DNA from 2 places in the Sphingomonas sp. BL-S-30 genome. Region 1 is predicted to be linked to the other one. Evidence: riboswitches for the same ligand, from Rfam matches in the RefSeq annotation. Region 1 holds a riboswitch; the other holds the start of a gene.
The links. A riboswitch is a leader RNA that binds a small molecule or an ion and turns the genes downstream of it on or off. The one in region 1 is predicted to bind cobalamin.
Positions count from the first base shown of each region.

Region 2: another riboswitch for cobalamin. It lies ahead of metE (5-methyltetrahydropteroyltriglutamate--homocysteine S-methyltransferase); the one in region 1 lies ahead of cobW (cobalamin biosynthesis protein CobW).

Region 1 is NZ_CM145481.1:2,981,428-2,986,160, forward strand. It holds gene ACZ1I5_RS13820 (histidine phosphatase family protein) at 1-519, shown strand, start outside; cobalamin riboswitch at 590-828, shown strand; gene cobW (cobalamin biosynthesis protein CobW) at 1,110-2,144, shown strand; gene cobN (cobaltochelatase subunit CobN) at 2,144-4,733, shown strand, end outside.
Region 2 is NZ_CM145481.1:5,028,421-5,033,153, forward strand. It holds gene ACZ1I5_RS23615 (chorismate mutase) at 1-113, shown strand, start outside; gene ACZ1I5_RS23620 (MFS transporter) at 206-1,756, shown strand; gene ACZ1I5_RS23625 (DUF1993 domain-containing protein) at 1,806-2,327, opposite strand; cobalamin riboswitch at 2,457-2,672, shown strand; gene metE (5-methyltetrahydropteroyltriglutamate--homocysteine S-methyltransferase) at 2,786-4,733, shown strand, end outside.

The DNA of each region.
Region 1 (4,733 bases):
GGGTTCGCCGATCCCGCCGAGCCGCTCGACACGGGGGGGCTGCGCGCAGCGACCGGCCTGCGCATCCCGGGGCCCTCCCCACGGCGTGTCGCCACCAGCCCGGCGTCGGCCGCGCGCCAGACGGCGGAAGCGCTTGGTCTGACCGCCGATATCGATGCGGCGCTCGGCGATATCGATCATGGCGACTGGAGCGGGAAAAGCCTTGCCGAGATCAATGCCGCCGATCCCGAGGCTGCTGCCGCATGGATCGCCGATCCCGGGGCGGGCGCGTCCGGCGGCGAGACGATGGCGGCGGTCAGCGTGCGTGTCGCCGAGTGGCTCGCCAGCCAGGCCGGACGGGATGTGCCCGTGCTGGCGATCACTCACCCGGCCGTGGTGCGCGCGGCGATCGCCGCTGCCCTGTCGCTGCCGATCGGCGCGACGTGGCGGATCGATGTCGCGCCCCTCTCGGTGACGGTCTTGTCGTTCAATCGCATCTGGCGGTTGCAGTCGCTCGGCCCGGTCACCGGCAGCGGATAAAGAAATCTCCATATCTTGCCGATGGGTTGGCAACCGCCTATTGGCGCGCTTGAGGAACGGGGTTGCCCCCGCGCCTCGTGATCGCGCCGGTGCCCCGAAAGGGGCTTAATCGGGAATGCGGTGCGGACGGCTTCAGCCGCCCAACTCCGCGGCTGTCCCTGCAACTGTAAGCGGCGAGCGCGATGCACACCGCCTCTCTTCGAGAGGCAAGCCACTGGGCCGATCGCGCGAGAGCGCGAAGGCCTGGGAAGGCCGTGCATCAAGCTATGACCCGCGAGCCAGGAGACCTGCCAGCGCACCGGTCGCTCTTGCCCTGGTCCAGGGAATGGCCAAGGCACGGAACTCCGTCTGAGCGACGAACCATGCGGCTGGGGCCGCATCGGTGCATGGTGCCGGGTGCTTTTGGCGTCCGCCCGTCGTCGTGCATCGACCGTTCGCCCAGGCGAACGGCACGCCCCCGCCACCGATGTTGCTCATGACGCCTTCGCGGATCGTGCGCGGCGCCTCGCGGCTGCGGGCGACGCAAGAGTTTCCCATTGGCGTGCGATCCATGATCGCGCACCTGTCGACGTCGAAGAAGGAGAAGCAGCGTGAGCAAAGTGCCCACTACCGTCATCACCGGATTTCTGGGGGCCGGCAAGACCACGCTGATCCGCCATCTGCTGGAGAATGCGCAGGGGCGTCGCATCGCGCTCGTGATCAACGAGTTCGGCGATATCGGCGTCGATGGCGAGCTGCTCAAGGGCTGCAATGACGAGGCCTGCCCGGAAGATGACATCGTCGAGCTGGCCAATGGCTGCATCTGCTGCACCGTCGCCGACGACTTCCTGCCGACGATGCAGAAGCTACTCGACCGGCCCAACCCGCCCGAGCACATCATCATCGAGACCAGCGGGCTCGCGCTCCCCAAGCCGCTGGTCAAGGCGTTCCAATGGCCGGACATCCGCACCCGTGCGACCGTCGACGGCGTCATCGCGCTGATCGATGCCGATGCGGTCGCGGCCGGACGCTTCGCCACCGACGAGGCGGCACTGGCGGCTGCACGCGCGGCCGACCCCAATCTCGACCATGATTCGCCGCTGGAGGAGCTGTTCGAGGAGCAGCTCGGCTGTGCCGACATGGTCGTGCTCAACAAGACCGACCTGGTCGATGCCGAGACGCTTGCGCGGGTCGAGGCGCTGGTCGACGCGGAGACGCGGCCCGGCGTACGGATCGTGCGCGCCGATCACGGCGCGGTCGATATCGCCGCGTTGCTCGGCATCACCGCGGCAGCCGAGGACGATCTCGATTCGCGCAAGTCGCATATCGACGATGGCGAGGAGCATGATCACGACGATTTCGACAGCTTCGTCGCGACCGGCGGTGAAGTTGCCGATCTCGACGCGCTCGTCGCCCGGCTGGGCGAGGTCATCGCCAAACACGATGTACTGCGCGTCAAGGGCATGGTCGCGGTCGCGGGAAAGCCCAGCCGCCTCGTCATCCAGGCGGTCGGCCCGCGCGTCCAGCATTTCTTCGATCGCGCGTGGAAGCCCGAAGAAGCGCGCCGCACTCAGCTGGTGGTGATCGGCCAGAAGGGGCTGGACCGCGCGGGAATCGAAACCGAACTCGCGAGCGTCCTCGGCTGATGCATCTGCTGTCCGCCACGCCGGGGACGGTTTCGAACGGCGACGAGGCAATCGACCTCGACCAGTCGCCGGGCGATATCGTGTTCCTGACCGTGGCGGATAGCGAGCTGGCGTGTTTCGCGCGGGCGGCCGAGGCGCTGGGCGATGGCGCGCCGCGTATCCGGCTGGCGAACCTGCTCCAGCTCAAGCATCCCTATTCGGTCGATCTCTATGTCGAGAAGGTGATCGCGAAGGCGAAGTTCGTCTGCGTCGTCCTGCTCGGCGGCAAGGCCTATTGGCCCTATGGGATCGACGAGATCGCCGCGGTTGCCCGCGCGCACGGCATCGCCTTCGCCGCGATCGCCGATGGACGCGAGGACGATCCGGCGCTCGACGCCGCCTCGACCCTGCCGCCCGAGACCTGTGCCCGGCTGCGCGACTATCTGCGCCAGGGCGGGGTCGCCAACGCAATCGGTTTCCTGCGCACCGCCGCTCGCCTGATCGCCCGAGACATCGGCACACCCGACGATCCGGTTCCGGTTGCCGATGCGGGATTGTATGTGAAGGGGGTCGATCGCCCTGCCCTGGCCGATCTGCATGCGCGCTGGACCGAAGGACGGCCTGTCGCCCTGTTCGTCTTCTACCGCGCCCTGACTATCGCCGGCACGCTCGACGCGGTCGATGCCATGGTCGCCGAACTCGAGGCGCAGGGCCTGAACGTCGCCCCGGTCTATGTCCGGGCGCTGCGCGAACCGTTCGCGGTCGACTGGCTGCGCGGGCTGATTACGGAACTGCGGCCCGACGTCATCCTCAACGCCACCTCGTTCGCCGCATCGTCGCCGGGCGAGAACAGGATCGGCGGCGTACTGGAGACCGCGGACTGCGTGATCCTCCAGACCGTGTTCGCCGGTGTCGAGCAATCGGCCTGGACAGACTCCCCACGCGGTCTCGGCCCGCGCGATCTCGCGATGAACGTCGCGCTGCCCGAAATCGACGGCCGGCTGTTCAGCCGCGCGGTCGCGTTCAAGGCCGCCGAGCGGTTCGACGCGCGCACCGAATGCGGCATCATCGTGCCCAGGGTTGCTCCCGACCGGGTCGCCTTCGTCGCCCGACTCGCCGCCAATTGGGCGAGGTTGCGCCGAACGCCGGCAGCGGAACGCCGGATCGCGCTGGTCCTCGCCAACTACCCCAATCGCGACGGCCGGATCGGCAACGGCGTCGGCCTCGACACGCCAGCCAGCGCGGCGGCGATCCTCGCCGCACTCGGCGGTTCAGGCTACGCGATCGGCGCAGCGCCCACCGACGGTGTCGCGCTGATGGACACGATGCTGGCGGGCGTCACCAATGCGCTCGATTCGATCGACCGGCCGGGCGAGATCGCACTGGCGATCGCCGACTATGCCCAAGCCTTCGACACCCTGCCCCAGGCCGTGCGCAACGCGGTGAGCGAGCGCTGGGGCGCAGCCGAGGCAGACCCGTTCGTGCGGGACGGTGCTTTCCGCCTCGCGGTGCACCGGTTCGGCAATATCGCGGTCGCGGTCCAGCCGGCGCGCGGCTATAATGTCGATCCCAAGGCGACCTATCACGATCCGGCATTGGTGCCGCCACACGCCTATCTCGCCTTCCATTTCTGGCTGAACCGGCATTTCGGCGCGCATGCAGTCGTCCATGTCGGCAAGCACGGCAATCTCGAATGGCTGCCGGGCAAGGCACTGGCGCTGTCCGAGACGTGCTTTCCCGAGATCTGCGCCGGCCCGGTGCCGCAACTCTACCCGTTCATCGTCAACGATCCCGGTGAGGGCACCCAGGCCAAGCGCCGGATCGGCGCAGCGATCGTCGACCACCTCACCCCGCCGCTGACCCGTGCGGAAAGCTATGGGCCGCTCAAGCAGCTCGAAGCGCTGGTCGACGAATATTATCTCGCCGCCGGCATGGACCCGCGCCGGATCGCGCATCTCAAGGGCGAGATTCTCAACCTCGCGCGCTCGCAGGGTCTCGATACCGATGCCGGCGCGGTCGGCGATGGCGACGATGCGCTCGCCGCGCTCGACAATTATCTGTGCGAGCTGAAGGAAATGCAGATCCGCGACGGGCTGCACATCTTCACCCGCTCGCCCGAAGGCCGGCTGCGCACCGACCTGCTGATCGCGCTGTCGCGCACCCCGCGCGGCTATGACAGTCCCGGCCAGGCCTCGCTGCTGCGATCGATGGCGGACGATCTGCGGCTCGGCTTCGATCCGCTCGATTGCATCATGGGCGATGTCTGGGACGGACCGAAACCGGCGCCGCTTGCTGAGATATCGAATGACCTGTGGCGGACGTTCGGGGACACCGTCGAGCGCCTCGAACTGCTGGCGATCGCGCTGGTCGAGGGCATGGAAGCCCCGGGGCCCGCGTCAGCGACGGTATTGCAGGCCGTGCTCGGCGATCTCGCCGCGCGGGTCGACGCCTGTGGCGATGCCGAACAGTCCGCGCTGCTCGCCGGCCTCGATGCGCGCTTCATCGCGCCCGGCCCCTCGGGCGCTCCCACCCGGGGACGGCCCGACGTGCTGCCGACCGGGCGCAACTTCTATTCGGTCGATACGCGCTCAGTCCCGACCGCGACCGCCT
Region 2 (4,733 bases), 2.0 Mb from region 1:
TGCGCGGGCTGGCCAAACAGGCCGATCTCGATCCCGATTTCTCCGAGAAATTCCTGCGCTTCATCATCGACGAAGTAATCCGTCATCACGAGCGCGTGCGCGACGAGGGCTGACGCCCGTCGTGTCGGGCATGGCCAGCCCGCGATGATAGCGGTATCGATTGCCCGGGGCGCCGCGACGACAAGCGGCGAAGTGGGGATGTCGCATGGCAACACGTATGAACAGTCTGTCCGATCGCCAGGCCTTGTGGGCGTTCATTCTCGGCTGCGCGGCCGTCACGGCGGGGGTAGTGCTCCACATCCCGATGTTCCTGATGGCGAAGGACATGGGCTATCACCTCGCCGGCATGCCGATGGATTCGGGCATGATCTTCGGCATGTTCCTGATCGTCGGGGGCGTGATCGTCGCGGCCTATGGCCTGCTGCCGCGCAATCTCGCGGCACAGCGCGCGGCGGCCGAGGACATCACCATCGCCGCGCCCGAGGATGCCGCGCTCGGCTGGGCGCATTGGCGGCTGATGATCGTGCTGGTCGTCGCGCTGATCATCGATGTGATGAAGCCGGCCTCGCTCGGCTTCACCGTGCCCGGCATGATCGGCGAATATCATGTGCCGCGATCGACCGTGTCGCTGGTGCCGTTCTTCGCGCTGATGGGCACCGTGGTCGGGTCGGTCGTGTGGGGCGTGATCGCCGATATCTATGGGCGCAAGGCCTCGATCCTGCTCTCGGCGGTGATGTTCGTCGGCACCTCGATCTGCGGCGCGATGCCGTCGCTCGCCTGGAATATCGGCATGTGTTTCATGATGGGCGCGGCGGCGGGCGGCATGTTGCCGGTGACATACGCGTTGCTCGCGGAGATGATGCCCAACCGGCATCGCGGCTGGAGCCTGGTGCTGGTCGGCGGGCTCGGCGCGGTCGGCGGCTATTTCGCGGCGAGCGGGCTCTCGGCGGTGCTGCAGCCGATCTTCGGCTGGCGCATATTGTGGCTGGCAAACCTGCCGACCGGGCTCAGCCTCATTCTGCTGGGCGCGCTCATCCCTGAATCGGCCAAGTTCCTCCTCGCCCGGGGGCGCAAGGTGGAAGCGGAAGCAGTGATGCGGCGCTTCGGGGCAACTGTGCGGCGCGGGCCCCCGCCAACGACGACCGGGGTCAACCACGGGCCGCTGACGGGCAGGCGGATGATCGGCAAGCTCACCGCGCTGACCGTGGCCGCACTGACCTGGGGCCTGATCAATTTCGGCCTGTTGCTGTGGCTGCCGGCCGATCTCGTCGCCAAGGGCTATTCAGTCGCGGTGTCGAGCCGGCTGCTGGCGGAAAGCTCGCTGATTGCTTTTCCGACCGTGTTTCTGGCGGCGCTCATGTACAGCCGCTGGAGCACCAAATGGTTGCTCGTCACCATGATCGGCGTGACGCTTGCCGGCTTGCTCGGCGTGCTCAGGCTGGAGCTGGCGGGAACGGGCAGCCCGGTGCTGCCGGTCGCGCTGCTGATCGTCGGCTCGAACGGCATCCTCGCCATCCTGCTGCCCTATACCGCCGAAAGCTTCCCGTTACGTGTGCGCGGCCGGGCGACCGGATGGGTCGCCGCCTGCACCAAGGCCGGCGGGCTGTTTGCGCAAGGACTGAGCATCGCCGCGCTGATCCCGTCCATGGGACTGGCGGCGGTCATCATCATGGCGCCGGCGGTGGTCGCGCTTGGCCTGGTCGCCTGGTTCGGGCGCGAGACGCGCGGCGGTGATCTGCGCCACCTCGACGCATAAAGCGCGAGACGCCGATAACGACGAGGTCGGGCCAGACCTTCGTCACGCCCTACCGCTTGATACGCGGCGTTCCCATGAAATCGCGTTTGCCCAGCTTCACGCCTTGCGCGCGCAGGATCGCATAGGCCGTTGTCGCGTGGAAATAGAAGTTCGGCTGCGAGAAGGAGAGCAGGAAGTTCGCGCCCGTGAAGGGCATGATGGTTTCCCCGAAGGCGAACTGCGTATCGCAGTCCGCCAGGGCGTCGAACGCGTCGCGATCGAGCGCTTTCAGGCTGGTGACCGCCGTCTGCAGGATGCCGTGCAGGCCGGCAAAGTCGGTCGGCCAGGCCGATCGGTCGGGCGAGAAGCTGCCGGCCCGGACCCCCTCGATTCCGCCGACCGAATGGGCGGCGCAGGATTTCACCTGATAGCCGAAGGGCAGCATGTCCGGTGCGAGGCGGGTGTCGATCAGCTCCGCTTCCGTCCTGCCCTGTTCGGCGCAGAATGCCGCCGCCTTGTCGACCAGCGCATCGACCGCGCCCAGGATCTGGAGGTTGGACGGTACGACGGCATCGTAAAGGGAGAAGGACATGGGTTCTGGCTCCGGCTGACGTTGCGGGGCTTATGGAGGCTCGTCATGGTCGCGTCCATGTGCCGTTCGGTATTGAAAGCATCATATAAAGAATTCTTTATATGATGCTTGACGCGCCCGTCGTAACCTCTATCCTGTGATGGTCGAGGTTCTTCGCCCGGTTGCCCGGTCGGAGCTAAGACGGGAAGCCGGTGCGGCCCTTGGGCTTATTCCGGCGCTGCCCCCGCAACTGTGAGCGGTGAGCGGCGGTCCATTTTGCGTCACTGGTCCGGACAAGGGACCGGGAAGGCCGGATCGTCGCATTGACCCGCGAGCCAGGAGACCTGCCTCGTCAGATAACGTCCTCCGGCGGGGTGCCCGGTCAGGCCGCGTGCAACACCGCGCCCCGGCTTGTCATTAGGGCGTGTGCCCGTTGCCGTGCGTCCGGCCTTCACCTTGCCCAACGCAAGGCCAAGACGATGACCATCTCAGTCGCAACCCTCGGTTTCCCCCGTATCGGCCCGCGCCGCGAGCTGAAGTTCGCGCTCGAAAGCTTCTGGTCGGGCAAATCGGATGCCGACGCTCTGTCGCTCGCGGCACAGGGCTTGCGCGCCGCTGCCTGGGCGCGGCAAAGGGCGTTGGGCGCCGACATCATCCCCAGCGGCGACTTCTCGCTCTACGACCATGTGCTCGATACCTCCGCGATGCTCGGCGCGGTGCCGGCGCGCTATGGCTGGAACGGCGGCAAGGTCGGCCTCGACACTTATTTCGCCATGGCGCGTGGGACGCAGAGCGCGAAGAGGCATGAAGGCTGCGCGCATGGGCTGGACAGCACCGCGCAGGAAATGACCAAATGGTTCGACACCAACTATCATTACATGGTGCCGGAACTGAGCGCAGGACAGCAATTCGCGCTGTCGACGAGCAAGGCAGTCGACGAATTTCTCGAGGCCAAGGCACTCGGATACCATACGCGGCCGGTGCTGCTCGGGCCGGTGACCTGGCTGACGCTGGCCAAGGGCAAGGACGTCGCCCCGCTGTCGCTGCTCGAGGCAGTGCTGCCGGTCTATGAGGAAGTGCTGGCGCAGCTTGCACAGGCGGGTGCCGACTGGGTCCAGATCGACGAACCCTGCCTGGTGCTCGACCTCGACGACGATCAGCGCGCGGCGCTGAAGCAAGCGTACAGGCGCCTGTCAGTGAACGGGCCGAAGGTGATGCTCGCGACCTATTTCGGCGCGCTCGGCGACAATCTGGAACTGGCGACCGACCTGCCGGTGCACGGGCTGCATATCGATCTGGTCCGTGCGCCGGAGCAGCTCGAGCCGGTGTGGCAGCGTGCCCGGCCCGACCTGCTGCTGTCGCTCGGCGTGATCGACGGGCGGAACGTCTGGCGGGCCGATCTCGATGCGCTGATCGCGCGGATTGCGCCCGTCGCGGCCGAGCGCAACCTGGTGCTCGCGCCGTCCTGCTCGCTGCTGCACGTGCCGGTCGATCTCACGATCGAGACCGCGCTCGACTCTGAGGTGAAGCAGTGGCTTGCCTTTGCCGTGCAGAAGATCGGCGAATTGTCAGTGCTGGCACAGGCGCTGAACCAGGGCGCCGAGACGGTTGCCGCGCCGCTGGCGCTGGCCCGGGCGGCGGTCGAGTCGCGCAAGACGTCGCCGCTGATCCACAATCCCGCCGTCGCGGCGCGGCTGGCGGCGGTCGATCTCGACATGACCAGGCGGACGTCGCCCTTCGCGGATCGCCGCGTGGCGCAACAGGGGCGGCTGGGCCTGCCGAGCTTCCCGACCACGACGATCGGGTCCTTCCCGCAGACGCCGGAAGTGCGCAAGGCGCGTGCCGCGCACATCAAGGGCGAGATCGACGACCTGGCCTATGAGCAGTTCCTGCGCGTCGAGACCGCCACGACGGTCGAGTGGCAGGAAAAGATCGGCCTCGACGTGCTGGTGCATGGCGAGTTCGAGCGCAACGATATGGTGCAGTATTTCGGCGAGCAGCTATCCGGCTTCGCCTTCACCCGCAGCGCCTGGGTGCAGAGCTATGGCTCGCGCTGCGTGCGGCCGCCGATCTTGTACGGCGATGTCGCGCGGCCGAAGCCGATGACGGTCGAGTGGTGGCGTTATGCCCAGTCGCTGACGAGCAAGCCGATGAAGGGCATGCTGACCGGGCCGGTCACGATCCTCAACTGGTCGTTCGTGCGCGACGACCAGCCACGCTCGCAGAGCTGCCGCGAGATCGCGCTGGCGATCCGCGACGAGGTGATCGACCTGGAGGCGGCTGGCGCGGCGGTGATCCAGATCGACGAGGCGGCCCTGCGCGAAGGGCTGCCGCTGCGCCGCGCCGACTGGCAGGCCTATCTCGACTGGGCGGTCGAATGCTTCCGCCTGACCGCGTCGGGCGTGCGCGACGACACCCAGATCCACA